Stieleria sp. JC731: one gene and its partner. The protein of the gene in region 1 interacts with the protein of each later gene in a pairwise test. Links are inferred from orthologs where the notes say so. Each region holds a gene or a part of one and is shown in the gene's direction. Other genes may lie near its edges. The genes, in order: eno and rpe.

Region 1 (15,320 bases):
TACCGCAGCAAACATTAACACGCAATTGATGATGTTCGAGCTGGCGATATTCCAAAGTCCCGCCTCCCAGACACCGGAAAGGCCAGCGGCAACCAAGCACACCATTTCGGGGACAGACGTCGCGAAACCGGTTAGCTTTCCGCGCGCCTTGACACTCCAGTGCATCGCACTGGCGACATGGTCGATGCCGCGCAGCAAACCATATTTAACAAACAGAATGATCGCAGCCGCAGATGCGATCATAATCAGGGCGTGCATTGTTTTGTCCCAGTATTCCGGCATGGTGATTCGGGTGATACTTAGCGGTTGGTCCTCTAGGTCAGCCTAGTACACCATCAACCTTTGTCGCCCCTGACTCCGTGAAGCTAGCGTTCTTTCCAAAGGGGATTGCGAAGCAGAAAGCGACTTCTTGAGAGATCGAACCTAAATATCAACACGTCGCTAGCTAGTTCGACGTTGAGTCGGCAACCGCGATCGAACGCAGACGCATTGGGCGATCGAGTTCTTCAGTCGGCGCCGAGACCAGGACCGAGATTGTGGCTTGATCGGAAATCTCAGTCGCATCGACAAAGCCGCTGTGAAATTGATTGTCGATTTGGAGCATCCAGTGAAGGCGATTGTGATCCTCTGTGTCTCGTCCCACCGTCAATAAAACGTCGTCGCTCTCTGTTTTTAACTTCGAAACGGACGAGGGTTTGGCATCCTGCTCGCGGTCTTTGGCAAAGACTTCGATGCCATCGCTATAGGGACGGATTCCGATTTCCACTCCATCGATCGCTAAGCCAAACGAACAACGGTTCTTTGACCCCGATGGTAACGACGATTCAATAATGACGGATTGACCGAGCGCAAGCTTTTGTCGTTGATCAACTAGTACGACTTTCTTTTTGTCAGCCTGAGATTTAATCACCAACGACTGATCAGCGACCTCAAAGACACCATCGTTGTTTTCAAATTCGAATCGCTTTTCCAAAGCTGTCGGAAACTCATCGACTGGAACTGCGTTCTGAGGCCAAGTTTCCGAGTCGGCATTGTTGTCTACTTTGCTGATTTGGATTCCGCCAAGTGGACGAAAGCCATCAGGCGAAGCCTTCATTTGGCTGGCGGCTTCTGAGGACTGAGCTTCAATATCGTTTAGGATATCGCCGAACTTGCTGCCAAGCCCCGAACCCAAGCCGCTTCCTTGCTCGCGTCGAGCCACGATCGGGCTTTTGCGATTTCGTGGCGCAGCGGACGATGAGGGGGCCGCCATCGCAGGGGCCTTTCGCCGAACGTTTGATTCGTTTGGCGATTCGGTGCTTTCACTTTCGGATGGTTCCGCCGCACTGGGTTCGGTAGCGATCGAATCGTTTTTCGCAGAATCGACTTGTCGGACATCGGCAGCGCGACGTCCTCCAGGGTCACGGTTAACCCAGTAGATGATTCCGACGATCGCCAACAACAGCGACGCGCTGATCGCATGGATGTGCCATTGGCTTTGTTTTCGTCTGCGGTAAACCGTTGTTGCGCTCGGTTCAGGACTGGAGTTGTGCTCGGCGGCAGGTTCGCTGGATGTTGGCTGTGATGCGGGCTGAGACGCAGCCGCTTTTAATTGGTCATCGTACGCGGTTCGCTGATCTTCGGATAACAATGTCCGTTTTGCGACCGCAACTTGGCTGAGCAATTGCTGAACTGTTTTTCTTTCCGGTCCTGCGGCGAGTTGGTGCAGATACGCACCTCGCTCTTTCGCGGCAGCTTCGATGCGCTCGGGATCACTTTCGAAGTCGTCGATACCTAACAGGGCGTAGTGATTAGGCGGAAGTCGATCGGACGGGATGTCGAGCCATTCTTGGTAGTAGCGTTGAAGATCCGTAGGACTGGACATGCGAAGAGCGTCAAGCGAGAAAAGGAAATCAGTTCAGGGTGAAGCCGTCAACAGCCGCCTAATCAATTCATGCGTCGTCGGTCACTGGGGAACTAGTTATAGCACCGCTCGGGATTGATTGTTCGGTCACGGTGGTGATTTGGCGTCAAACATCGCCCTGTAGAGTGGTGCGTGTGCAGGCCCTGCGGCGTGATTGGATTAGTCAATCGCAAGCCGCAGTTGGCGATGCAGTGTTGGAGCCGAAGGAAACTCGAGCGAGGCTCCCGCCAGCCGCAGCGGACTAGAAGACACGAAACCGTGGCTAGCGCCAAAACGGCTCAGGTGTGATGAACTGAGCCGTGTTCGCGCTAGCGACGGTTTTGTGATCGTTTAGCTTGTTCAGCCGGCAGAGACGCACACACGTAACCGCACGCTGGCGCGTGGCGGCTGATGGATCAATTGAATTGAGCCGTATTCGCGCTAGCGACGGTTATGTGATTGTTTAACCTTTTCAGCGGGCAGAGACGCACACACCTAACCGCACGCTGGCGCGTGGCGGCTGATGGATCAATTGAACTGAGCCGCGATCGCGCTAGCGACGGTTATGTGATCATCTTCTACGGGCAGAGCCCGTGAGACATTGCATGCGAGGCGGGAGTCTCGCACGAGCCTAACCGCACGCTATCTCTATCTCTACTGATCCTATTTTCCCTTTGGACGGAACGCTTGGATTCGGTTTGGATCCGTTTCCAATCGCGGGCCGTCCATTAGGTCGATGCAATAAGGGATTGCCGGAAACACTGCATCCAAACACTCCGCGATCGCTTTGGGTTTTCCAGGTAGATTCACGATCAAGCTGCTTCCCAGCAATCCGGCGGTCTGCCGCGAAAGGATCGCGGTGGGGACTTTCTCCAAAGACACCTTGCGCATCAATTCGCCGAAGCCTGGCATCATCCGATCGCACACCGATTCTGTCGCTTCAGGGGTGACATCACGCGCCGATGGGCCGGTGCCTCCGGTGGTCACAACCAAACAGCATCCTTGTTCGATACAGAGATCTCGTAGCGTCGTTTCGATTGCAGTTCGGTCGTCAGCGATCACACGTGCGACTGGCTCGAAGGGACTGGTCAGGACTTCATCGAGGTATTGCCGGATCGCGGGTCCGCCAAGATCCTCGTATTCGCCTCGGCTCGCACGGTCACTGACAGTGACGATTCCGATTCGCGCAATTTCGCTATCGCTCATGCCCAGTCCAAACCTTCGTGCAAGCGATTCAAGTTTTCGGGCTGGCCTGGGCGAACCACCAACATGTCTTCGACTCGAACGCCACCTTCAAGTCGTCCGTAAAGGCCCGGCTCGATCGTGAACACTTCGCGTTCGAGTAACTCGCCGCCGCCGTGATCGAGCAGAATCGGCTCATGGACTTCGAGTCCGATCCCATGCCCGGTGCCGTGCTGGATCGAAGGCTCGTCAGTAATGGTTCCGCGCGAGGTTTTGTAACCGGCCGCCATCAACGCTCTGTCGGTGGCTTTGTGAACGGCATCGCCGGAGCTACCCGGAACCAGAGCCGCGGTTGCGGCCGCTTTGGCAGCGACAACGGCGGCATGCATGCGTTTAACTGTCTCGCTTGGCTGGCCGTTGACGACCGTTCGTGTGCAGTCACCGCAGTAACGCGTTTGATTGTTCGTGGGGAACAGATCGACGATGATTGGGGTATTGGTCTTCAGCGCTCCGCTACCGGCATGGTGGCAATCGGCCACTTGCGGGGCCATCGCAATGATCGCGCCGTGTGACATCGAATACCCGCGCTGCATGAATTCGCGAGCGGCCATCGATCGAACCACTTCACTGGTCAGCGATTCGCCTTGCGAAGCCAAGGTGCCGTCGCCGAGCACGTCTGCCGAAGCGATCGTTTCGCAAATCTGCCGCATCACCGATTCAGTAACACTTTGGGCTTCTGCGAGCCAATGAATTTCCTGTTCTGTCTTTTGACGCCGATCGACAACGCCAAGATCTTTGTCGTAGTCGACATTGATGCCTTGTTGGCTTAAATGCCATGCGAAGATGAAGGGAAATGTCCGGTCGACGGTGACGGACTGAAGTCCTTCCTTGACGCAGAACTGTGCCAGTGCCTGCGCGGTTGCGGTTTCGCGATCCGCGTCGAGGCCATTTGCAGGTGCGAAGTCGGCGGGACAGAACACCTGTGCGGCGTCACTATTTTCGCGAACGCGATGCATCTCCAAGTCACGGACGATGGCGAACTGCTGAGACGGCATTTCGATCCAAGCGGCAGGATCACCCAGGCCAACTCGAAGGCGTCGGAACAGGGTCGGGTTTTTCTCGGCGATGCCGGCAAAGAGCTTTGCGTTTTGACTCACGGCGACGGTTTTTTACAGTTGGGTGTTGGCAGAGGTTGACACAAAATCGTTGCTACGATCGCGTCGGTTTTATTGATCGCTCGAGTGTTCCGCTTCGGCAACCCGCAAGCTTTCGACCAGCGTCTTGATTTGCTCAACGGAAAGCTGTTCGGCGCGTGAGTCTTCGTTGTGTCCAAGCTGTTGCAGGATTTCGTCAATCACGGACTTATCCAGTCTTCCTTTCATCGCGCTGATAACGTTGCTACGTAGAAATTTGCGACGGTGAAAGAACAGCGCGCGAACGGTTTCGTGAAAGTACTTCAGATCGGGAATGGTGTCGCGTTTGGCTCGATCAAGGTCCATCCGTAAAACTGCGGAGTCGACTTTGGGGCGTGGCCAGAAGACTTTGGGACCGAGCACGCGAACGATTTCGGCGTTGCAGTTTGATTGGATCCAGATACTCAGAGCGCTGTAGTCCTTCGTGGACGGCTGGGCAACGATCCGTTCGGCGAGTTCCTTTTGGATCGTCACGACCATCGAATCAGGCGCGGGGGTTTGGTGCAGCAAATTCGAAATGATGGGTGTCGCGACGTTGTAAGGAAGGTTGGCGACGAGCAGGAATCTCGCTTCGTCCCCGATCCGCTGCATCGCCTCGCGGATCGATTCCATCACATCGTCACGCAGTGAATTTTTGTTTCGCAGCGCGTCGCCTTGAATCAGTTTGACATTCGGGCGATGCGCCAATTCTTCGCTTGCAAGCTGATGAAGGTTCTTGTCAATCTCGACGGTCAGGACCGCGGCGGCTTTATCAGCGAGTTGACTGGTCAGCGATCCGACACCGGTCCCGACTTCGAGCACGACGTCGTTGGGTTGTATTTCTGCCGAGTCGGCGATCAAGTTGACGAGGTTTAGATCGATCAGGAAGTTCTGTCCGTATTTCGAAACCGGTCGTAAGCCGGCTTCGCTAAGGCGACGGGACAGATAGCTGGCGGTTTGGCGTGGTTGATTCAAAACGTATGTGCCTGTCTTTGTTGACCCAGATGTTTGTTGCCCCAATGTCCGCGGGTGGCGGTTGGTCTAGCTGGGAGCATTGAAGGACTGAATTTGTTCGTCTGAAAGGAGTCCGAGCGATCGTTGGACGTATTTTGCCAACAGGTCTGTTTCCAAATTGACTTTGTCGCCGACGTTCCGTTGGCCAAGCGTGGTAACGCTCAGGGTGTGCGGAATCAGCGCGACCGTAAAACTGTCTGCGTCGGCATCGACGACCGTCAAGCTGATTCCGTCGATCGCAATACTGCCTTTACCCACGACCTGTGAAGCGTACTGTGTTGGCAGCCGAAATCGAAGGGTTGCCCATGGGGGATCCTCGGTCCTTTCGATCAATTCGCCCAGCGTGTCGACGTGACCGCTGACATAATGGCCCCCCATTCTTGCCCCGACCGCTAGCGATCGTTCCAAGTTGACTTGGCTATTTTTTTCCAGTGAACCCAAGTTGGTGCGTGACAGCGTTTCCTCACCGGCTTCGAAATCAAGCACGTCCGAATCGATCGCGACAACTGTCAAGCAGCATCCGTTGACACAGATACTGTCGCCGAGACTGGCATCAGAAGCGATCAATTCGGATTGAATTCGAAGACGTTTTCCGGGTGGTGCATCGATCAGATCGACGACCGTTCCCATCGTTTCTACGAGACCAGTGAACATTGTGGACGAACCAAGGGTGTAAATTGTCGCCAAAGCGGTCGGCGGGTAGTCACTTGAGCCTGCATTGGACAGAATGCCGCCCGAACCGACAAGCGTTGGCTTTAGGCATTCCCCCCTTAACACACCCCCAACCGAACCAATTTGCAAGAGGAATTCCGATGTCCCTGATCCAAGCGATCCACGCACGCCAGATTCTCGACAGCCGCGGAAACCCCACGATTGAATGCGAGGTCCTGTTGGAGGACGGTGCGCATGGTCGTGCGGCGGTCCCCAGCGGTGCCAGCACTGGCGCCCACGAAGCTTGGGAACTGCGTGACGGCGATAAGTCTGTCTTCCTCGGCAAAGGCGTTCTGACCGCGGTCAACAACGTCAACGAAAAGATCGCTAGCGAACTGCAAGGCATGGACGCTCTGGACCAAGCCGAAATCGACGCCGCGATGATCAACCTGGACGGCACGGACAACAAGAGCAACCTCGGTGCTAACGCCATCTTGGGCGTTTCTTTGGCAACCGCACACGCCGCCGCCGCTTCGACCGGCCAACCTCTGTATCGCTACCTCGGTGGCGTCGGAGCACGTTTGCTGCCCGCACCGATGATGAACATCATCAACGGTGGTGAGCACGCGGATAACTCAGTCGACATCCAAGAGTTCATGGTGATGCCGCTGGGCTTCGAACGTTTCAGTGACGCACTGCGTTGCGGAACCGAAATCTTCCACAACCTGAAAAAGGTTCTCAGCAGCAAAGGTTACAACACCGCTGTCGGTGACGAAGGCGGTTTCGCTCCTGACTTGAAGAGCAACCAAGAAGCTCTAGACGTCATCATGCAAGCGATCGACCAAGCTGGTTACAAAGCCGGCGAACAAGTCTGGATCGCTCTGGATGCCGCATCGACCGAATTCTACGACCGCGACAAGCAAAAGTACTCGATCGACGGCAAGGAACTGTCGGGCGACGAAATGGTCGACTTCTTGGCCGACTGGTGCGAAAAGTACCCCATCTGCAGCATCGAAGACGGTTGCGACGAAGACGATTGGGCCACCTGGAAGAAGCTGACCGAGCGAGTTGGCGACAAGGTTCAACTGGTTGGCGATGACTTGTTCGTTACCAACGTTCAACGTCTGCAAAAAGGTATCGACGAAGGAATCGCGAACAGCATCCTGATCAAAGTCAACCAAATCGGTTCGCTGACCGAAACCATCGACTCGATCCAACTGGCCGCTCGCCACGGTTACACCGCCGTCACGAGCCACCGCAGTGGTGAAACCGAAGACAGCACCATCGCTGACTTGGCAGTTGCATTGTGCACCGGCCAGATCAAGACCGGTTCGGCTAGCCGAAGCGATCGTATGGCAAAGTACAACCAACTGCTCCGCATCGAAGAAATGTTGGGCGACGCAGCTCTTTACGGCGGACCACACTTCGCTGCCAAGCTGAAGTAGTCTCTGCCAAATTGATTGACGCCTTTTAGGCTTGTCAGACAAAACTATCGAAAGGGTTCCGGCAAATGTCGGAACCCTTCTTTAATGGGTATGAGTCGATGCCGCGCTGGTGTGCGAGCGAAGAAGACTCTTTGGCCGCCAGCTTATTTAAGCCGAAACGCGCCAGCTTGTTTCTGACAGAGCCATTGCTGGCCGAGTCGTCGCCTACTGAAATACTTCCACTGGCAGGGTGAAGACTTTGCCATCACCGATTCGGCCTGTCCGTGCCGCCGCGACGACCTTTTCGAGAATCTCTTCGTAGCGAGATTCGTCGACCCACATCACGATTTCCACCTTCGGTAGAAACGCTTCGGAGAACTCGGTTTCTTGGTACTCGTCCAAGTAGCTTTTCTGACGCCCGTAGCCCTTCACCTCGCTAACCGAGATGGCTTCCAGCGGCGCACGCTTAAGTGATTCGAGAACTTGTTCGGCCAAGTGCGGACGAACGACCGCAATAATCTGTCTCACTGCATCCCCCACAGTCGTTTCTTTTCGGCGATGTATTCTGTCAGTTTACCTGCTTCGATCGCAGCTCGCGCCCCAGCCATCACACGTTGGTAGTAGTGCAGGTTGTGCAGGGAAAGCAAACTCGGTCCAAGCATTTCTCCGGCGATGAAGAGGTGACGCAGATAGCCGCGGCTATGTCGCGTGCATGTAAAACAGTCACAGGTCGGATCGAGGGGGGAAGTATCCGTTTTGTGAACTGCGTTTCTGATCTTAACGTGTCCGTGTTCGGTAAAGGCGAATCCGTTTCGCCCATTTCGGGTTGGCATGACGCAGTCGAATAAGTCGATGCCGCGTTGAATGCTCTCGAGCAAGTCGATCGGCCGACCGACTCCCATTAGATAGCGAGGTTTGTTGGTGGGAAGTTCCGGCGTCGTCGCTTCGGTGATTCGGTACATCTCGTCGGGAGTCTCGCCGACGCTTAGTCCTCCCACGGCGAAGCCTTCGAAATCCATCGTGGCCATCTCGCGGGCGCACTGTTGGCGAAGCTCGACATCGAGACCGCCCTGCACGATCGCGAACTTTGCTTGGTCGTCACGGCTGGCGTGCTCTAGGCAGCGGCGTGCCCAACGGATCGATCGCTCCATCGCGTCCTGGACTTCGCCTTTTTCGGCTGGCAGGGCGACGACGTGGTCAAGCACCATCGCGACGTCGCTGCCCAGGGCTTCTTGGATCTCGATTGAGTATTCCGGTGTCAGGTTGACGATGGCTCCGTCGATGTGGCTACGGAAGATCACGCTTTGTTCGCTGATCTTGCTGATGTCTTTGAGTGAAAAGACTTGGAAGCCGCCACTGTCGGTCAGGATCGGGCCATCCCAAGAGAACATCGCGTGCAGTCCGCCGAGTGCGCGAACGATTTCAGGACCGGGACGCAGTCCCAGATGGTATGTGTTGCCCAGGATCATATGGGCGCCGGTCGATTTGACCTGATCGATCGTGAGGCCTTTGACCGTCCCTTGAGTCCCTACGGGCATGAAGCCCGGCGTTTGAACCGGTCCATGTGGCGTTTGAAAAGTGCCGCGTCGCGCACCGGTTTGAGGGTCGGTCTGGTGCAGGTCGAAGCGGAAAGTCATCAAACGGAACGGTGCAATTCGGAATGCTCGGCAGCCCATCGGGTGGGCATCATAAAAACAAAGGCCGGATCCGCAGTTGGTGTCGGATCCGACCCGTCGTTTGGTCGTTGGCGATTTGCCAGAACATCACTGGAGGATGATGTTCAGTGCAATACGGCAGCTTTCTCAGTCACCACGAAGCTTCAAACCGAGGTCGGTCAGCTTTTCGCGAACTTCGGTCAAGCTAGTCACACCAAAGTTCTTGCACTCAAGAAGCTCGTCACCGGTTTTACGAAGCAATTCGCCGATCGTGTTCAGTTGCAAACGAGCCATACATTTGCGTGCACGAACGGAGAGGTTCAGATCCGAAATCGGACGCTCCAGCATCGCCTGCTCGTCGGGAGACAGGTGGCTGGTGTCGACCGGTGGGTCGGCAGTTTTCTTTTCGTGTGCGAACTGACCGAGCTTGAGGCCCTTGGAGGTCAGCATTTCGCGAATTTCGATCAAGCTGGTTTCGCCAAAGTTTTTGCTCGACAGCAGCTCGGATTCGGTCGTGCGAGTCAGATCGCCGATCGATTCGATGCCCATCTTCGACAAGCAGTTGCGGCTTCGAACACTGAGTTCAAAGTTCGCGACCGGCATTGCCAAGGTTTGAGTCAGGCGATCATTGCGACGCTGCATTTCTTCGTCGTACAGCATGTTGCCGTTTGCCGAAGCGTCTTTGACGTACAGGCGAGTACGCGGATCGTGTGGATGTGAATCCAGGATTCGCTTGTAGCAAGCTTGCGCCTTATCGAATTCGTTGCGGTCTTCGTAGATCAGCCCAAGGTTGATCAGTGCACCGACTCCGGTTGGGAACGCTTTCGCAGCCCGCTCGTAAAGCTTGATTGCTTCTTCGTCGTTGCCCATTCGATCGTTTTCCCATGCCAAGCCAAACAAAGCTCCCGCATGGTTTTCGTCGGTTTGGACAGCACGCTGGTAAAGCGTGATTGCTTCTTCGCGACGACCGCCGAGGTAAGCAACCGTCGAAGCACGTTGGTACATGTATTCGGCAGTCTGCTCGGCAGGGCCAAAGATGTCGTCGAGCAACATCATGGCCTTTTCGATTCGGCCTGCATATCGATTTGATTCCGCGATGAAGATCTTGCATTGATCTTCGTTGTATCCCGCGGTCTGTGCTTTTTCGTAGGTTTGAATGGCATCATCGTAACGCTTCAGCTCGAACATACTTCGAGCGGCGTAGAACAATGCCGTCGCGCTGCCGTCAGCAGCTTGCAGAGTTCCAAGTGACTCCGAGAAACGGCCCAACAGGAATTGGCAAACACCCATTTTGGTTTTGCCAGCCGGTGTGATGTTCTCGTCGTGTTCCATTTCGGACACGGCATCGCGAAGTTCGGCAAAATGACCGTAGTTCTCCGCGATCATCTGACGAATCTCCACTACGTCATTCGGGCCGAACGAATTGTTCGACAGAATGAGTTCTTTCAAGTCGACGACGTCCAGTTCGACTTCATTCATCAGGTCCAGTTTCTCCTGCCCGATCGGCGATGGGCTGTTGAAGGACATAGTGGCTTTCGGTGGTCTCAACGGTCGAGACACGCCGAAGCTGGGGCTAAACGCGTGGGGAATCTCCCCAGGATTGGAATATTTACCGAAAAAAAAGTTTTTTGTCGAGTCGTGGCACGCGGATCGCTCAGATTCGGGCACAAAACCCGCCAATTTTTGTCCAGATAGTTGGCTTCGGTACGCCTTTGCGTCGATTTTGAGCGTTTTTGGAAGATTCCGGCCCTGAGAATTTTATCCGTGCGAACACTGACGGTCGGGCAATGCTCTCTTCTTTTCGCACGCGTGGTGCATGACATCGCTTGCCCCTCCAGTGCTGGGTTCGTTGGCAAAGCTGATGTGAGTTTGCTTTTGTTTTCCACCCACGCCTGAATTCGCTGGCGCTCGACAACTGATTTAAGTAATTCCTGCCAACGTGAAAAACACATCGAAAGCACCCTGGTCGAGACAGGAATCGTTTTGTAATTTGCTGGACATCGATCACTTCGGCGTCCGATATAGTTCGGCACAAGTGAGCATGCCGACGTAGCTCAGCTGGTAGAGCGTCGCATTCGTAATGCGCAGGTCGCCGGTTCAAATCCGGCCGTCGGCTCTTTGGCATCCTCAAAGCGAAATCACATTGCCTTTCTAAGGCTGTTGCTTTTTAAGATTTCGCAGCCCACGGACCCAGATCATTCGGACCGCCGGTTCGCTCTTCTGTTCCGGTCCTATCAGTGCTTCCTGTCAAACAGTGAAGCACGTCTGATTGTACCTTGGTCGATTAACACAGCGAAGACATGTGGTTTTTCGCTTGAACCGGTTTAGCGATGGGTAACCAGCAAGTATGCGTGTGAGTTTGTCCTGTCGACGAACGCAACCAAACAGCGTCATCTGTGCTGAAATCGCCACTTGCGATTTTGGTTGGACAGCAGGCTGATTTGTGCTGTCGCGTGGAACTTTGAGAGGCGAGGTCGGTGTTTCCTCGCTGTGTTGAGACTATCTTGGATGCTCGCTGTTTGCAGTGATCGCTGTAACTTCGGCTAAGCCCTTCCTGCTATGGAGCTCAGCCTTTTATAATCAAGTTCGCGGATCAATATGTGCTCGTTTGACGGACAATCTTCTCGGCATCTGGAGAAAGAAATGGACCCACAATCCGATGAATTCACATACAAGCAGGGCCAATATCTCGCATTTATCGATGCGTATGTCAAATTGAATCGGCGTGCACCAGCAGAGTCAGATTTCCAACGCTACTTTCGCGTATCACCGCCAACGGTTCACAACATGAGCAAGACGCTCACAGCAAGGCAACTGATTGAGCGGAAACCCGGAGTCGCACGAAGCATCACATTGCGAATTGACAGCGATAGGATCCCGCCGCTTGATGAGGCATGACACGATGATCGGGCCGTAGCAACATCTTTTACTGACGCGACACGTAGAAAATCAGCGAACCGAGATGTGAAAGGCAGCCGCTGAAAACACCGGTTGCGAAATCCTGGTTTCCCGGCGGCGGCTCCATTGCCGCCGCCGTTCAAGTGGCTAGCTAGATGCGGAGCATCGTTGCCGTTTGATTTAGGTTGGCCATCGTTGCTGATTGTTCTTCGACGGCAGCGGCAATCGAGTGCATGCTTTCGGTGACGATTCGAATGCGTTCATTCAAACTGGATGAAGCTTGGACATTCGACGCGATCAGGGTGCGAATGTCGTCGACCGTTTCGCCAATGCTGTCGGTCGCACTCGCTGTCTGTTTGGCAAGTTCCTTTACCTCGTTGGCAACCACCGCGAATCCCTTGCCGGCTTCACCGGCACGAGCGGACTCGATCGTGGCGTTAAGGGCCAGCAAGTTTGTTTGTTCGGCCAAGCCACGGATCGTTTCGACTACGTCGACAATCAATTGGCTACTCTGTTCGAGTCGGGTAACGGATTGAACGTTTGACGAAATCTCTTCTTCCGTCTTGGTAACTTGGTGAGCCGTTTGGGTCAGTTGTGAAGAGATTTCGTTGATCGTTTCGACCATCTGTTCGATGCTCGTTGCGACCGCTTCGCCGACCTGGACATTGGATGTCTCTTTCTCGACCGCGTTTGTGATCTCTTTCGCAAATTTCAGAATCTTGAAGGGCTTCCCGTACTGGTCCAGCAGCGGGTAGTAGCTTGCGTCGAGCCAGATTTGAGTGCCGTCACTTCGAATGCGACGGAATCTTCCCGAGTGCGGTTCACCGCTGCGGAGCACTCGCCAAAACTGCTCGTAAGCAGCGCTTCCGGCTTCATGCGGATCCATGAAAATGCGGTGGTGCATGCCGACGATTTCATCCTCTGATCGATATCGCATCGCTTGCAGGAAGTTGTCGTTTGCCTCAATGATTGTCCCGTCCATGTTGAACTCGATCACCGCCTGGACGTTACTGATCGCGTCGAGTTTAGACTTGGAGTCCCACAACTCGTCTAGTTTTTCCTCGTCCTCGACAGCCGTGCTTGAATTCCAAAGCCATCCCATTCGAAGCCCTCTTGTGCGACGTTGCGCCGTCTAGATTCCAGCATGATTTGAAAGCCTCCCCACGTTGACCGTTGGAGGTTGGCCTAACGAAGCTAAGTGTTGGAGCGCGGGGGGCTGAGTAGCGATCTCAATCGATACTTTTCGTTTGATTGACGGCGAACATTCCGGCGACGTCAGCTTTGTGTGACGGTGGAGCGTCGCTTTTGTCCGGCGTCTTGAGATGGTCCAACGGTTTACTCGGATATTAACGGTCGTTTTCACGATTGGCAGCTTTCTACAGTGCTGTCCCGCACTTCAATTCGACTTCCCTGTTAGTGACCGCCCTCTTGATCCTTCTGATTTTCCCTCACCAACTGTTCGATCCTCATCCAGGAATTGACCTACAGCCAGATGAAGTGCTGTTTATCGAAGACAGCCTGTTCTTCGGGGATACGCAGTATCCGGCAAAGTTTCATCTGCAAAAGCTTTGGTTGCATCGCGCATCGATGCGACGCTACGCGGACAGGTTGTCGGATCAGGAAATGCAGCTGCACTATCTTGCCTACGAGCCAGGCGAAGTGCTGAAGCATCAGTTAAAACGGCACTTCGATGGTCAAGCATCGACCGATGGCGATTGGGCTGTGGTTGATCCCGTGGACTTCATTCTCGAAAAGCGACTACGCGCCGCTGCCAAGCAATTCGGTGCCAAGCTGGAGGTGCTGCAAACGCCAGGGTTCATTAACACCCCTGAAGAAAACCATTCGTATCGAAGTGAAAAGTCGCGATGGTACATGGCAGACTTTTACAAGTGGCAGCGTAGACGGATGAACGTCTTGATCGATTCTGAAGGCGAGCCGCAAGGCGGACAATGGAGTTTCGATGAGGACAATCGCAAGAAGGTCCCCAAGAAGCTGCTCAAGGACTTACCAACGCTGACATCCTTCCGCAGAAACGAGATTGATAAGGAGGCGTGTGAATCGGTTGCTGAGCAGTTTGCTGACAACCCAGGGTCTTTGGACGAACTTTATTATCCAACCACACACAGCCAGGCCGAACGTTGGCTTGAAGACTTTGTTGCGCAGCGGTTGGAGAACTTCGGACCCTATGAAGACGCGATCGAAGAAGGCCAATCATGGCTTTGGCATAGCGTTTTGACCCCGGCGTTAAACATCGGCTTGCTTACACCCCAACAAGTCATCGATGAAGCATTGGCCTATGCTGACAAAAATGATACTCCGATCAACTCGATCGAAGGCTTCGTCAGGCAAGTGATCGGATGGCGCGAGTTCATGCGGGCGACCTATCAGGATCTCGGCGTCAAAATGCGGACGACCAATCACTGGAAGCATCATCGCGCGTTGCCGTCGTGCTTCTACGATGGTTCCACCGGGATTGACCCAATCGATGATACCATTCGCCGATTGCTTGAAACTGGATATTGTCACCACATCGAAAGGCTGATGGTCTTGGGCGGATTCATGTTCCTCTGTGAGATCGATCCGGATGACATTTATCGCTGGTTCATGGAGATGTTCATCGACAGCTATGACTGGGTGATGGTTCCCAATGTTTACGCGATGAGTCAAAACGCTGATGGCGGACAGATCACAACGAAGCCGTACTTTTCCGGTTCGTCCTATGTCCGCAAGATGAGCCACTATGCGAAGGGCCCATGGTGCGATGTTTGGGACGGTCTGTATTGGCGATGGATATGGATTCACCGAGATGAGCTTTCTCAGAATCCACGCTGGGCGATGATGTGCAGTATGGCTGAGAAGATGGACGACGCCAAAATGAAAGCCCACCTAGAGAACGCCGAGAATTTCTTAAAGCAAATCTCGCGTTGATCAAACGCACGACGCCTTCAACTTAGGCCGTGCGTCTAAAGGAAACTCACGCAGCCATAGCCCCGCTTATTTAAGCGAACGAGCGTCCTTTTCGGCGATTTGCACATCAGCCGATTCCGTGCCTGGAATGTTGGGCGATTGCTTGGCGTCGATTGCCGCGATCCAAGTTTTTGGATCGTTGCCAAGGTCTTGGTCCATCACGTCACGCAAGCTGTCCATCGCCAAGTAAACGGTCGCCGGATCTTGCTCTTCCAGAATTACACGAAGGGCATTGGTCGGCATCGCACCTTTGTGGTTTTTCAAGGCTGCGATCGCGGAATGTTTGACGTCGATTTCGGTCGTCGATCCCAGCGTTTGTGCGAGCATCTGGACCGCTTCAGGCTCTTTGCGAACGCCTAGCGACTGACAGCAAGCGGTTTGAACCTTGATGCTTTCGTCGCCAAGCCCTTTTTCGATCAGGTTCAAGGACTTCTGCGATGATTTGAGCCCTGAAGCCGCATGGACGGCGTGGAAA
Region 2 (15,335 bases), on another replicon or contig:
GATGGATGGCTTGGTGTAGGCAACCCTATATCAATTCCGCACGGTAGGTCGCCCTAGAAGCATTTCTTGACACCAGTTTGGGTAAACGATTTTCTAGTTGTAACGATTACCCGGGGGGCTCCCATTAGCTTTTGCGGGACTCCCCTCTACCGGATTGGACAAACCTAAAAAGTATGCAGAAGGCAAGGCGATTGTGCGCCAAATTGAAGGCGATTTTGCCAAGGTGACCCAAAGGCACAGGCCACCGCGAAATCTAAGCCTAAGGATGAACCGCGATTACAGAGGTTTTGGCAACTCGCGAGGCCTGACGGTTTAGCCCAACCTTGATACTGATTAGCGCAGCTCTCGCGTGCGGCTGCTTGCCACCCCAGCGGATACTGATGCCGTCGCAGCAGGGCTTTCGAATCGCGAGAATTCAGCAAACAGAGGCAGGTGATCGCTGATGGAGTCCGCTTGCTCCGGCGAAAGCGAAAGATCTTCAGTAAAGCTGACAACACCGGTTCGCCCGGCGTATTCCGCGGTTACATTGCGATCGATCAGAATATGATCATTGGTTTTGCTGCGACTGACATTGGTTTTGATATCACCAGCAAGTGAGATCATCCCGTTGATCTGCGAGAGCTGCCCCAGGTGGTCCGGATCGACGTTCAAGTCTCCCATCAGGATGAAGTCTTCTTCCATTCGGAGTTTGAATTCAAAGTCGCGCACGCGATGAAAAACGCTTGCCAGAATGTTGATCTCGCTGTCCTGATCGTCCGGGTCCACTTTATCGGGGTCAGTATGAACATTGATCGCGGTGAATTGAAACGGGATCTGATCGCTCCCTGCTGGTAGCACCGTTTGGAATGACGCGACCATTGGTTCCCGGTACATCCGATCGCCACTATCGAGAACCACATAGGCACTGCCAGGGACAAATCGAATGCGCGTTCGGTTGTAGACAAACGCGTAGCACTCTTGCCGAGCTTCATTGCCAATCGGTTCGCTGATGACTGCCGAAAAAGCTCCACCAGATTGATTGAGCAAATCGATCAGTTTTTGCAGCGCCGCGCCGTCCTTCCCTCGAATCTCCTGTACTGCCACGAGATCGAATCGGCTGATGATCTGAGCCAGCGTGCCCATCACATCGACACCATGTTCATTCAGCCGCGTATCAGATTTCTTCGTGCCAAAGTTTTCGATATTGAATGTCGCCAACAAAATCTTGTCTTCTGGCGATGCTTCCAACTGCTCTAAAGAAACCGTTTCGCCGCGAAAGCTTGTGTCGGCGTCTTCGGAAAGAAAGTCGTCCAGTGACGAGAAGCTCAATCCACCGGTCAGCAACAGATAGATAGCGTACAACACCCCCGCAGACGTGGCTCCGGGGCCAAACCAACGGAGGAACGGTAGGCTGCTTTTGAATGAGCTCTTCTTACGACGTTTCGAAAAAAGTCCCACTCCGGCCTCCTTGCCGAATCCGCTGTGTCGTGCAACCTAATGGAACGAAGTTGCCAAAGGAATGAATTTTGCGAGTTGATGTAACCTGCTGCCTAAATGACACCAAACGTTCCGAACCACCCAGCCTTGAGGACTTTTCCCCAAAACCGGTCAGTGCGCCTACGGAACGCAGGTTACGTGCCGCTATAGAGAACAAACCGCTCCAGGGGCAATAGCAATCCAATGTCAGAGTACGAAAACATTCGACGCAGAGTCGCAAGGGTCCGCCGGATTGCGTCTTGGCTGGACAGTCGCTTCGTTATCCCCGGAACAGGTATTCGTCTGGGGCTCGATAGCCTTGTGGGTTTGTTGCCAGGGGCTGGTGACGTGGCGACAGCAGTCGTTAGCCTGTGGCTGATTGTCGAAGCCGCCCGAATGGGAGTTTCCTTTCGAACTCTGTTGAAGATGTTTATCAACCTGTTCGTCGATTCGACGTTAGGAACCATCCCGATCGCGGGGGACGTGTTCGACGTATTCTGGAAGTCCAATAACCGCAACGCAAAACTATTGGAAAAAGAGGTTGAACGAATTTACGGAATCCGCTCCGATGCCGAGTAATTCATCCCCAAACGACATCCCGGATTCCGAATCCCACGACGGCATCCATCCACCGGATGCTCAACACGACACTTGGCGATTTACGTTGCTGTGTCACCGAATCGGGAACGCCTTCAAGCGAACCGAAGGTGCGAAACCTAATTCATTGGATCAGGCGAGCTTGGTTCGCCAAACTGAAATCGCTGCTGGTGAATGCCACTGGGACTGGCTTTTTCAACATAGCCATTCGGAAAAGCTCTGGACCTGGGCGACAGACCCATTGATCACCCAACAACACGCGACAGAGCCATTCAGCGTTTGGGGAAACCACCAAGCGATCCGGCTTGCCGATCACCGACAGATTTACCTGGATTTCCAAGGAGACATCGGTGGCGATCGCGGTACGGTTGAACGAATTACGTCCGGCATCATTCGTTCAACCAGTCGCAACGAAGAGCAGTTCACATTCCGGGTAAAAATCCAAACGTCGACGTTCGACTGGGGAGCGACGGACATCGAAGTCGCTTTCAAAACAGACAACGCAAGGCCGGACCGTCAATCGATCGCGACGCCTTCGCCGTGGACGCTGTGGATTGGAAAAGTCAGCTGAGAATCACGTCGATCTTCCGCCGATGCGATTCGATAGACCGCTCCACGTGGTTCGAACTCCGCGAGAGTGCCTTCGCCTGACCGTCCTGCAAAACTGATTTGCCCTTCGGCAAGTTCGATGAATTCGACAATCACTGGCGAAGCATCCATCCCTTCGTACTTCTGCGGGATGTCGATCAACGCGACGGTCTCTCCGTCATGCGTATCCCAACGAAGATTCAGACTCGATTTGGCAAAGATCTTCGAAATGCTGTCTTGAATGCTGACCAAGGGCAGTGGCAGCGCACCGGCATAAATCGAGTTAATTTTGATTGCCAAGCAGTTGGGTTGATCCGTCATCTGAATTCCCAGATCACAGGAAACGACACCTTCAAAGCGACGGCTTTTGATTTGGGCGGCGGCAATGATGTTGCCTTCGTCGATTTTGATTTGCGGGTCCTGCAGTCCCTTGGCTTGCAACTTTTTAAAGTAACGTGGCATCTGATCGATCAACCACGCGTTGATTTGATTTTCAGCGAAGACGGCTTCCCAAAGGCCAGCCTGTTCAACATCCGCTTGCAATTGCTCGACACGAGCCTGCATCTTCTCGCTCGACTGAACGACTTCTGCGGTCGACGTTTTTGATGTCGAAATCGCCCGTTGATAGAACTCGGGGACTTTCTTTGTCTGGCGGTATCCCCACCATGCGCTGATCGACGCTGCAGCAACCAATCCTACGCAGACCAGCAAGACTCGCTTGATCAGACGTTTAAACATGGTGCCTCGCAAGAAAATTAGAATCGAATCGGACGTGGTAGCCAGTCGCGGATTCTTTCCGCAACGCTTTCACGATTTTCTTTGTTTGGACTGTCTTCTGTCGAATTTAGTTCGGCAGTGGGTTGCAGTTCCTTTTCGGAATTCCTTCCTCCGGCACCAGATGATGGTACTCGGACATGTGAGTCTGACTGGGTAAGCAAATGTCGCGCCCATCGGTTACGCAGCAACTCCGCAGCGGGAGCATATTGGCCACGCTGCAAACCCTGGATCGCTAGAAACACTTTACCTTGTAAATGTGATCGTTCCGCCTTTGTTGCAAATTCATGGTGTAGTCGGATTTCATCTATCCACAGTTTACCGGGTGACAAACTGTCGATTGTCAATCGAATTGTCTCTAGATCTGCCGGATCGAGACCGTCGATTTCCAAAACGTTCTTTTTCGTCTGCCATTGGCCATCCGACGGCACTGACAATTGTGAAATGAATCGGACCGGCTCGCCCCCCCGGATGCCTTCCAATGAAACACGAATGTCGTGACTCGGTGGTCTCGGTTTGGCATCGTTCTTAGCAATTTCTGCACCGGCGGCACCTTCTGAAGGATTGCCCGAGAGATTGCTTGCCGCAGTCCCTGACGCATTTGCGATCGTGCCTGCATCCAAATTCAGCATCATCTCAGCAGCAGTTTGCCTGATGGGATTCACCACTGGTTTGGCTTCGGCCCGAATAGCCATCGAAACGGCAAGCCGTCCGGACACAGGAACTTTGATCGGTTCGCTGACAATCCACACGCCGCCATTGATCTGAGCGTTCGAGAACATACGAATCGAATGATCGCCTTGGCTGGCTTCTTGTGCATCGAGCTGGATCGCGTCTGCCGGATACTGTGTATGCATCCAACCGACGATCCCGACTTTTCCGGGAGTCTCAAAGTCTCCGTTGCGCAGCCCCCCATACTCGCCGGGTGAGCCCAATGTGCCAATTTGGTTGACGACGGTTGAAACGAGTGACTTGACGTTTTCTACAGCGAGGTCCTGTGACTGAAAATTTGCCTGCCAACTACGGATCGATAGGTTGGACTCTTCCGCGATCAGATTCATCATGGACGACGGCCCCAAGACGATCTTGTCGTCCGAGGAATAGACCGTACTGCTCACCAAATCGACAAGTCTGACCGCGGACGGTGTTGCCAGTCGCACCTCATTCGTCCACGGAGCCTCGTTGATGATTGTCAATCGAGTGGACTGTTGTGGCCCGGTTGTTGAAAAAACGTGCACGCCCAATTGTGATGATGACGCATCGCTGCTGGGAATCGTTCGCATCGATAGTGGGATCATGCGAATCTGAGCGATTGTGTTTTGAAGCTGAGCGTCAATCGCCACTGGAATCGAATCGGACTTGATCACGATTCTCGCTGGACTGTCACGAACAATACGCTCAATCAAATCCGTGTTACGCAGCGGCTCAACCAGGGCATGTCCCTCTACATCATCAACCGGGCTGATATCGACTACGGCCGCATCAATGGTCTGGGAACCCGGGTGACGAATCACATCAACGGTTGTTCCGATAGATTGGCTCCAGTTCTCAAACGCTTCGAACGCGATTTGGCTGCTCAGTTCTAACTCGATGTTGGATTCGAATTGCACCAACTGTTCAAGTACGCGTCGGTCGATCAGATGATTGTGTGGCTCCGCCCCGCCCAAACGAACGAGAATTTTATCGTACTGAAGCCAACTTGCATGGTCATCGATACGACGCGTTGCCATTTCGATCACATGCAACAAACTGGTGCTCGCGGCAAACCGCCCCGATATCGACGCTCTCGTCGGAGCATCAACCAATTGCCCAGCCCACCGCCATGAGTTGGTCGACCAGATAAGTTCGCGAGTTTGGCCTCCGCCGTCTCCTGACGCTTGTGCTTGTTCTTCCGCACTTTGTTCGCTTGGAAGGGATCGACGGAAAAGCTCAAACGAAAGAATTGAAAAATCGCCAACCTCATTCTGATTTGTCAGACGGACGAACTGAGGCTCACCGCTCCCACGATGCAGCACGTTGACATCGCCAAGCTTGATTGGCTGCGGCAAGGCGGCATCGATTTGTGGAGCGATTGAGAGGAATTGCTCCTGAACCGGACCATCGAACTCCGGTGTCGGTGAAACTTCAATCAGTAACTTCGTGGGCTCTTTCAGATTCGAGGCCGATTGAAGCGAAAGCCTGATTTGACCAAGTTCACCTGACGCTATCGCTGGCATTACCGCGATCACATTTGCCTTCGCCTTCAGAAGCTGATCTTTCAGAGGACTCTCATCTCTCCAACTAGGGATCGGAAGGGATTCACCAACACGTTTTGCACCAGGAACAAACCGAGTCGCGTCAGGAATCCAGCGTGTACCGATCCAATGGTTTGCATCAAAACGCGTCGCAGCGCCGACCGAAATCCAGCGAAGTGGTATCGTTGTCGACGCCCCGAGTTCAAGCTCTGAAGCAACGTTTAATTCGCTTGATGCCGCTTCGACCGTCACCCACGGCGTTTGTATTTGAGCAACCGTCTCACTATCGCGTAGCGAAAAGCGGTCCCAGATCTTGTCTTTGGGTTCTAACAACCGCAAACGAATCTCATAGACTCCGGCTTGGTCTGGGGAATCTGATGCGATTGAGATGGGTTCCGAATTGCCTTCGGAGTCCAACGTGACTTGCGTTTGTTCGCGTGCGACGACATTCCCGCTTTGGACTTGAACCAATTCGTATTGGAGTCGCAATCTGGCGCCGGCATGGCTGGCGAGCGAGTCAATGGAAACAGACAGTGCTGATGAATCGGATACGTTCGTAATCGGCCAGGAAGCCCTCGAACACCTCAGTCGGAATGGCTTGGTTGTTCCATCGTAGAGCGACTGAAATTTGGCGGAACGCTGATGAACATTTGCCACGGGGTTGGCAGCACAAGCTTGCCGCTTACTATCGGCAATGGCAATGATCAGCGAGATGACAACCAAAACATGCAGCAACAACTCAGTTGGCATCACGCGCATCAACAACACGCCTGTCGGCCGATCTCGGAACACATTGCTGCGTTCGCTCGGACTTCCTTGTCCTTGCATCAACATCGTTCAGTGGTTGGATGGGATAGTCAGTTTATGGCTGCGTTGGGAATCGATCGCCCAGTCAGACCGCAAAGTCAATCACGCCCTCCAGGCATCACTTGAGTGCAACGACAGAGATCCGCTCTCTCGTGTCGAATAAATTGCCCCAAAATCAACCTGCAATCAGCGCAGGAACCTGACCTTAGCCGCCGAGCGGCTACGAAGGCAAGACGAATCGATTGCGAATCCATTCAGCCGCATCATCAAGCGTTTTGTCCGCACTACGGATTTCGTAATCCAATTCGCGAATTGCACGTGAACTGTCGTACCAATGGTATTGCCCACTCATCCTGACCTGGGCACTATTGACGTCCGTTTCATTGCCACTGACCTTGGTCCATAAGTCTCCAACGAGCCCCGCCAAGTATTCGACACCGGGTCCCAATGTTTGAACCGGGGGACGGCTGTCCATGCGATTGGCCATTTCCGTCCAAAGCTCGCGGTAAGTCAGATTGTGTCCAGCCATGATGAACTGACGCCCTGATTCACCATCGTAGTCAATCGCGGAAACCACGCCTTTGGCGACATCACGTGAATCGCAGAGGCTACAACCTCCACGCGGTGCCACCGGTTTCCAACTTTTACCGACCTCGATCAGCATCCTTCCGCTGCTTGGTTTCCAATCCCATGGGCCTAGCATGAACCCTGGATGCACGATCACGGCGTCCAGCCCTGATGCGACCGCACGATGAACCTCTTCGGTTCCTGCTCGCTTACTTTCAACGTATGCGCATGGAACTTGGCCACCCGCGTGCGCAAGCGGTGTATCTTCGTCAGCGATCATTTCTCGAGACCCCAGCGCGATCGCGTTAACGGTTCCGATATAGATCAAACGCTTCCTTTGCTGCAAACATGCCTGTGCGATCCGCTTCGTGCCATCTCGGTTGACGCGCATCGATTCCGCTTGCTGCTTCCAGCCAAGATGAATCATGGCTGCACAATGGATAACGGCATCGCAGGATTCGATTGCCGATTCGATCGGAACAGCATCGCCCGATGGCTGCCCATCGTTCTTTTGCCCGTCCGCATTGCTTGTCGGATCGTCTGCAAATTCGCCTTCGATGACCTCTAAAACCTCCAGCCCATCGGTTTGATCAGCTTGGGCGATCGGCTGCTTCGGGTTCAGCTCTATCCCCTGAAAAACCTCTGGATCGGGTCGTTTGCGGACGAACGCGATCGAGTGATAGCCCTGTCGAGCAAGTTCGCGAATGATGGTGTTACCGAGGAGGCCCGTCGCACCGGTGACGAGGATCCGCATATCGATCTCAATATTCGAGGACGAAAGCCGACTCGCGGGCTAGCTTTCGATTCTTTTTTAATGTTGATTTAAATTCCCTTGCCAGGGCATCCAATTAGCCAAGATCGAGGAAATCCGTTTGGAAACGTAGCAGGATTCCACCTTGGCTACCATGTGAACCGGACGAGGTGAATTGACAAGGTACCCACCCGTTGACCAACCTGTCTGCTGATCGATTTTCAGCGGATTGACTCCAGCATCCCCGTTCGGCGTACTTTCGCCCGAACACGGCTCCCGCAGAGCCTTCACTTGGGATTGCTGTCGGTGTCCAAGGATAGGGCCGAGTCCAACCATTTGGCACCGATGCCGATCCGCTTGTCCAAGAAACGAGATTGAACTGCATGTCGCGAGACAAGCTGGATATTATTCGCAAGTCTGCCCCAAGTGTTCTGCCAAGCTTATTGCTGTGTGATTTCGGCGATCTGAAAGGTGAAATCGCACGCTTGGAAGACGCCGGTTCAGAAGTTCTGCACCTGGACGTCATGGACGGAAACTTCGTTGGCAACCTGACCTATGGGATGCCGATTGTCGAAGGAATCCGTCGGCATAGTGACTTGCCAATGGATGTCCATTTGATGATCACGGATCCGTTGTCATACGCCAAACCAATGGTGGATGCGGGCGCGGACCTACTGACGTTTCATGTCGAAGCCGTCGAGGATGCTGCCGCTGTCGCAGCAAGCATCAAAGATCTCGATGTTGGCGTCGGTGTCGCATTAAACCCTGACACCCCATTGAGTGCGATCGAGTCCTGCCTCGATATCGTGGACATGGTTCTAGTGATGAGCGTCAAAGCAGGCTTTGGCGGTCAAAAGTTCAATCCGATTGCACTTGAGAAGCTTCGTTCACTGAAATCGTCTCATCCCGATCTGCTACTGGAAATTGACGGTGGCATCGATGGCGAGACAATCGGCCCGGCTCGCGCAGCTGGCTGCGATCTGTTTGTGGTTGGGTCTGCAATATTCAAGAAAGACGACTACAAGTCTGCGATCTCGCTTTTAGACGCTGCGATCGACGGAGCCGTCTCATGAGCCGAACCGCAACGATGACTCGTGTCTTGCTGATTCGGCCAGGCGCGACAGATTTTGATGAACAGGGTCGCATGAAGGGCTGCCTCGACATGCCATTGAGCTCTCGTGGCGACGAGCAGGTCAATGCGCTCACCGAACAGCTTGCCCACTTTGATCTGCGGACGATCTATTACGCGCCTTGCGAAAGTGCATCGGAGACCGCTCGACGACTTTCCAAGCGTTTGGTTCGCCAAGGCTGTGACACGAAAGTCAAAATGGTCGAAGCATTTCGCAACCTGGATCATGGGCTGTGGCATGGCAAACTGATCGACGAAGTTCGACGAAATCATCCTCGCGTATATCGCTTGGGTATCGAACATCCCGAGGTGTTCTGCGCCCCCGGCGGCGAACCATTGGGCGATGCACGAACTCGCATCAGCAAGGCGATTCGCAAATGCACCAAAAAGGCTCGTGACGGTGTGATCGGACTGATTATTCCAGAACCGCTCGCGTCGGTCGCCGAAAATATCCTCAACGGCGAAGAACTGAAAAGCCTTTGGAAACACGAAACCGATTCGGCGAATTGGACACTGATCGAAACTGAGATTTAATTGGACTCAATGTCCAAGATTGGTTCCGATCAGCAATGCTGCCTAATCAGTGCCTGTTCGATCAAACCTTACGTGCTTTGGCAACGCTAAAGATTCCCCAGCGATCGATCAGCAATCTTTCGCGGTGCATTCCGGCCTCGCGAACAAGTGAGTCCATCTCTCCCTGGCTGCGGCAACGCATCACCCAAGGGTCTCCATCGCGATTGGGTAACACCTTCGCAATCATTTCTTGTTGTGGGTGCCAAGGCTGGTCGGTATAGATCAGCCACCCACCATCGCAAAGCACACTCGCGATTCCTGCCAAAGACTTTTCGATTGGTTGGTTGTCCGGGAACAATTCATAAAGCCCAGAGACGATCACGATCTGAACCGGTTTATCGCCGGCCGCCTTCCTAATTGAGTCGGCATCGAAAGCGTCACTCTGTTTGAATTCGACGCGATCACCGATGCCTAGCGACTTGGAAATTTGCATTCCCTCTTCCAACCCACCAGCATCGCGATCACAGAGCGTTGCGGTGATTTGGGTATCAGAGTTTCGCTTGATCGTTTCCTGAACGTATCGTCCAGGTCCGGCCGCGATATCCAGGATACGAACTTCACCGAATTCTTGAGTTGCTTGGGCGATAGTTTGATCCAGCAGTTGCTCTAGATGAACTTTTCGTTGTCGGATGCCTTTCCAACCAACGGCATCCAGATAACCGCGATCGATCATTCGACCAACGGACGAAATCCCTTCGGCCTTGTCGCGATAAACATGGTCGAGCGACTGACCGCTGTCGAATCCACTTTTCCAACCGATGCGAACACCACGGCTAAGTCGACCGGCCGTATTCAACATTAAGCGCTGCAGCGAATACCAAGCCGACGACGCTATCGACTGCGACTCTTTCAGCTTGCGATACTTTCTTTCGGACGGGATAGCCAATTGCTGACTGCTCGCGGGGATCTTTGGCCCCACGAATTGTCGCTTAAGAAATGCGGACGTTTGCTTGATAACTTGGGCACGATCGCGTTCCCAGAATGTGCTGTGATAAAACCCCTTCAGCTCAACAAGTTGTTTGTCAGAAGACGACAACCCCGCAAAGAATTGTTTCTGCGCATCGTTTCGCACAACATAGTCTTTGTCCGAAACGAACATCAATGTTGGTGTTGTGATCGCTGAAGCATCATCCATCAATCTGGTTGAGCTATCGTACAAGTCCAACAATACGTTGACAGCGATTTGAGGTGAGATCAACGGATCGCTTGCGTAACGCCTGGCTTGATCATGGTCGTGAGTCAACATTTTGGGCTTAACGTAGCTGCTGATAAAGCTTTGGGGCCGAACCTTGTGAAGCAATCGCAACCCCGGAATCGCTAGCGGCACATAAAGCTTGATGCGCAAGGCAGGAGTCGCCAGCACCATTGCTCGCACCGGTCGGGCATAGTCGTGAATCCAAGCCGCCGCCAAAACCGCACCAACGCTTTGACCGACGACACCCATTTCCGAAATTGGCAAACCAAACTTTGTCGAAAGATGGCAAGCGAATTCGTCGGCATCTTGAACCATCCGCGCGAAGCTTTCGGCAGCACCACGTGCCCCCTGTGTCCGTCCATGACCGCGAGCATCCCAGGCGAAAAACCAACAGTCATCGAGCTCACTTGTTTCGACAAACTCCTGCCATCTTTCGGAATGCTCGTGCCCACGGTGAAACAACAAAACCGATCGTTGGCTTTCGCTGGCAGGTCGCCAATAGCGATAAAAGATGATTTGCCCGTCACTTGCAACAAATGAATCCTCGACTGATCTTCGTTCCTTGCAACTGGACTTTGGAGCTTCAGCGATTGAGCGGCTACGGTGCAGGGCACTTGCCGCGATCGGTGCTGACTCGCACCGTTCTTCGGGCTGTTGCTCGGAAACATTTTGGCGAAGGGTGATTGTCGTCACGGCGAAGGCTTTGGTTTGAGTTTAAATCGCGGTCTGCAATTGAAGAGCCTTCCGGCAGCGATTCCAAACGGAGATTACTGACAAAAAGATCAGACAAACCAGATAGCCGCTTGCAACCGATGCATTGATCCATCCGGCTGCCAATAGGGTTGAAAGTAGGCCAACCCAAAAGGCGCGGTCACTCTTTCCCATCGGGCCGTCATAGCGACGTTCTCCACCAACTTGAATCGCGGTCATTCCTGCAAATTCAACAATGACCGCTAGGACCACAAACAGCACCAGCAACCAAACCGAAAGCTGTGAAACCAATGCGAGTGGCAAGTACAAACAAACGTCGCTCACAATGTCCCCGAGTTCATTCAGGATGGCTCCCAAGTTGCTCTTCTGGTTGAACTCCCTTGCCAACATACCGTCGATCGCGTTAAGCCCCATGCGAATTAGCAAGACCACCGGCATCATCGCCAAGGCCCACCAGGACATCGGGAACAGTACGACCAAAAGCCCTTGGCAAACCGAGATCAAGACGGCAAAAAGAGTGACCTGATTCGCCGTCACGCCTTGGCTGGCGAGGAACCTCACGACAGGTCGAAGGACCGATTGAAACTTTGGCTTTAAGTCGTAAACGCTGGGCATGATTTAATCTCGGGTGAACTGTTTGACGGCGACCGGACGGCAACTAAGCCGTCGCGACGGTTCCGAACTGCAAGCAACGTATTTCAGGTCGAACAACAATATCCGGACGAGATAGCCGGATCCGATCGAAAGCCGCTTCGGCTGACCGACATCGCCCGGTTTTGACAAGCCAAGCAGCGACGATCGCGGCGCTACGCGAATAACCGGCCTTGCAATGGATCAGAACCCCACGATGCCGATTGGCTTCGATAAACCTTACCGCAATTTCGATTTGGCTCTCTGTTGGCGCGGTCAGATCAAGAATTGGCAATTCAAGACGCTCAAGTTCCAGCAACTGAGAATTTTCGTTGAACGCGACACAAACATCGACCACCGCACCAATTGCGTTCTGTTCGATTTGGCGTTCTTCACATGCTGTTGGCAAGCGACCAATCCACACGTTGTCGACGACATGATCAGCGACATTTGATCGTCTTGCGTAGTACTTCCAAGAAAGCCATTGTCCTGCGAGCACCGGTCCCATCAATATCCTGGCTGGCCATGAAATCCTGCCATTCTTGCGGCGGTAGATCGAATCGCCCAACTTGAGATAGCCGAGTGCAGTGATGCCACAAGCCACGCCTGGCCAAAGCGTCAGCCAACCACAGCTCGGAATCCAAGCCATAGGTGCGATCAGTAGCAAACTGGCAGCTCCATAGATCGAAGCGATCCCGAAGTCCGGTGTGGCTTTTCGCTTCCATCCCAATCCATCGAAGACATACATCACCACCACCGCCAGAACGAAACCACCAACGACGTCAATAAAGTGATGCTGGTACAGCAGCAAAGTTGATAGGCCGATTAAACAGAACCAAAGATTCATCAACACCCTGGAAAGGCCACGGCAGTGCCTTCCGAAGTGAACCGCCAAAACGGTCCGCAGCGCAATGTGCATCGATGGGCAAAGGTTGAACGGCTTATCCATCGCCGTAAACCAGGTGTAGATCGAACCGAAGAAGCCGCTTGGCTGCGGCCGCTCGACAGCCAGTTCAAGCGGGTAGACCAAGAAGCAAACGGCAGCGACGATCACAATCGCTGATAGTCGCTGGCCCAAGACACGTAGTTCAGAACGAGTGGAACATACAAAGGGCGCGATCACGAAAAACAGATCGATGGACATGTATGGAATGATCATCGCGGGAACAAATGGGATCGCTTTCTCCCATTCGTAGTACCAGGTTCCAACGTCTTGTCGGTAAGAAGTCAAAAACGCGGCCCCACCATAGAACATCAGAAACAAAGCCGATGTGACGGCAGCCACCATGACGGATTCCGGCCATGTCGGCTTGGCATTTGGTGACCGGCTTGCGTCTTTGTCGCGAATTGGCGAGATGGGGTTCATGCGATGTCCCGAGTGCGCGTGTGTGTTTCCACACAAGAGCCTGCTTGTCAGGATTTGTGCGCAGCATGGCGTATCGATAGCGCAGCGGCGGGCTCTTGGGTATCTATCGCTGAGGCGTCCACCATCCGGCGGCACGCCCCCACCAGAATCAACTATCTTGGTAGGTCTATGGAACACCTAGCAATCGAAGTCCGTTACACCCTTTTGGGCATTGCCGTCGCCCTCGGCGCTGCAACCGTGTTGGTCTTGGTCGCAAGATGGTTGTTCAACAAGGATCAAGATGGCGAGCTAACTAGCCGTATCAAAACGTGGTGGGTCATCGTCGGCTTGTTCGTTGCAGCGATCGTCCCCGCAGCAAACTCAGCAGTTTGGCTCTTCGCATTTGTCAGCTTTTTGGCGTTGAAAGAGTTCTTGTCGATGACGCCGACACGTCGGGCAGATCGGCGGGTATTGTTCTACGCCTATGCCACGATTCCGCTTCAGTACTACTTTGCGGCAGTGAACTGGTACGGCATGTTCATCGTGTTCATTCCGGTCATCATGTTCATCGCTTTGCCAGCCCGAATGATCACGATCGGCCGTACCGAAGGATTTCTGAAAGCTGCGGGCACCCTACATTGGGGTTTGATGTTGACAGTTTTCAGCCTGTCGCACGCTGCGATCCTGCTGACCTTTGATCCGACGCTATCCGATTCGGTTCGGCTTATTGGTAGCTACCCTTCCGAAGTCGGCAAACGCCATCCCGGGCCAGGGCTTCTATTGCTGCTGGTGTTGATGACAGAACTGAACGACATCTTTCAGTTCTGTTGGGGTAAATCCTGCGGCGGCCGAAAAGTCGCCCCCACGGTCAGTCCAGGAAAAACCTATGCCGGACTGATCGGTGGCGCTGCAACAACGATCCTCGTCTCCATCATCCTTGGCCCCAAGTTGACGCTGATGGATTGGAAATGCTCTGGCATCGCAGGAGTCATCATTGCGTTTGCGGGCTTCTTTGGTGACCTTTGCATGTCGTCTCTAAAACGCGATCTGAAAATCAAAGACTTCGGCGCGACTCTTCCTGGCCATGGTGGCGTTTTAGACCGAGTTGACTCGCTGATATTCACCGCGCCACTGTTCTTCCACTTCGTCTATTACTTCTACGGCTGAGCCTGTACCGAATGAACCACAAATTGCGATGGCTATTTTTCGCGATCGTCATTCGGCCGTTGATGATCGTCATTCTCGGAACAAACCTAAAGCATCCCGAGCGAATTCCTGGTGATGGTCCGGCAATCATCGTTGCCAACCACAATAGCCATTTGGACGTCTTTGCTCTAATGCACGTGCTCGGCTTGTCGCGTCTCAAGAAGGTCCGACCGGTGGCCGCAGCGGACTACTTTTTAAGCCGACCGCTACGCAGTTGGTTCGCCAGGAAGATCGTCGGAATCATCCCCATTGACCGCAACCAAGTCGGGCGAAGCCCCGACGGTCGGCATCCTCTACAAGACATCTCGGATTCACTGGCCAATGACGAGATCGTCTTACTGTTTCCCGAAGGCACCCGAGGTGAACCTGAACTGCTAAAAGAGCTACAGACCGGCGTCGCACACTTGGCGCGACGTCACCCCGAGGTCCCCATCATTCCGGTTTTCATGCGTGGACTGGGCAAAGCCCTACCGAAAGGAGAGGCGATCTTGGTGCCGTTTCTCTGTGACATCGTTTTTGGCAGCCCACTCCCGTCTGGACTTTCCAAACGCGATTTCATGTGCCAACTGAACGATTCAATCGATTCCCTATCGGCCGAACTCGGTGGTGGCCAATGGGATTAATACTGTCCCCTGGAAATGCGTTCAAGACATAGAGAAAGGCACGAGGTTTTATCCCCGTGCCTTTCATGATTTCCAATTTAGCGAAGTCGCTTCAGTCGATCAGTTCGATTCGACCTCTTCGGACTCCTCATCGGCCCCTGGATCAGATTC

Evidence for each region.
Region 2: the proteins of eno (region 1) and rpe interact in binary tests that used the Escherichia coli proteins (3 or more experiments, as listed by UniProt). The link is inferred for Stieleria sp. JC731 from one-to-one orthologs.

What each region holds. Positions count from the first base shown.
Region 1 is NZ_JAJKFQ010000011.1:1,013,873-1,029,192, forward strand. The notes cover bases 5,372-8,204. They hold eno (phosphopyruvate hydratase), read left to right. Parts: upstream 5,372-6,062; coding sequence 6,063-7,346; downstream 7,347-8,204. Other genes in these bases: LOC67_RS20680 (riboflavin synthase), read right to left, coding at 5,372-5,904; LOC67_RS20690 (P-II family nitrogen regulator), read right to left, coding at 7,551-7,853; tgt (tRNA guanosine(34) transglycosylase Tgt), read right to left, coding at 7,850-8,204. Also shown: hypothetical protein, read right to left, coding at 1-258; hypothetical protein, read right to left, coding at 446-1,864; mog (molybdopterin adenylyltransferase), read right to left, coding at 2,546-3,088; M24 family metallopeptidase, read right to left, coding at 3,085-4,221; 16S rRNA (adenine(1518)-N(6)/adenine(1519)-N(6))-dimethyltransferase RsmA, read right to left, coding at 4,291-5,211; more of riboflavin synthase, read right to left, coding at 5,278-5,371; more of tgt, read right to left, coding at 8,205-8,962; tetratricopeptide repeat protein, read right to left, coding at 9,128-10,459; MarR family transcriptional regulator, read left to right, coding at 11,624-11,878; PAS domain-containing methyl-accepting chemotaxis protein, read right to left, coding at 12,030-12,980; cryptochrome/photolyase family protein, read left to right, coding at 13,295-14,806; HEAT repeat domain-containing protein, read right to left, coding at 14,873-15,320. UniProt on the Escherichia coli protein: Catalyzes the reversible conversion of 2-phosphoglycerate (2-PG) into phosphoenolpyruvate (PEP). It is essential for the degradation of carbohydrates via glycolysis.
Region 2 is NZ_JAJKFQ010000002.1:203,040-218,374, forward strand. What follows is about bases 7,154-10,001. They hold rpe (ribulose-phosphate 3-epimerase), read left to right. Parts: upstream 7,154-8,156; coding sequence 8,157-8,846; downstream 8,847-10,001. Other genes in these bases: LOC67_RS06615 (NAD-dependent epimerase/dehydratase family protein), read right to left, coding at 7,154-7,776; LOC67_RS06625 (histidine phosphatase family protein), read left to right, coding at 8,843-9,436; LOC67_RS06630 (bifunctional alpha/beta hydrolase/class I SAM-dependent methyltransferase), read right to left, coding at 9,498-10,001. Outside these bases: endonuclease/exonuclease/phosphatase family protein, read right to left, coding at 334-1,437; DUF4112 domain-containing protein, read left to right, coding at 1,660-2,034; hypothetical protein, read left to right, coding at 2,024-2,623; hypothetical protein, read right to left, coding at 2,569-3,378; hypothetical protein, read right to left, coding at 3,396-6,476; more of NAD-dependent epimerase/dehydratase family protein, read right to left, coding at 6,676-7,153; more of bifunctional alpha/beta hydrolase/class I SAM-dependent methyltransferase, read right to left, coding at 10,002-11,363; CDP-alcohol phosphatidyltransferase family protein, read right to left, coding at 11,385-11,996; phosphatase PAP2/dual specificity phosphatase family protein, read right to left, coding at 12,040-13,377; phosphatidate cytidylyltransferase, read left to right, coding at 13,546-14,523; lysophospholipid acyltransferase family protein, read left to right, coding at 14,535-15,185; IRE (iron responsive element), read right to left, coding at 15,285-15,335. UniProt on the Escherichia coli protein: Catalyzes the reversible epimerization of D-ribulose 5-phosphate to D-xylulose 5-phosphate.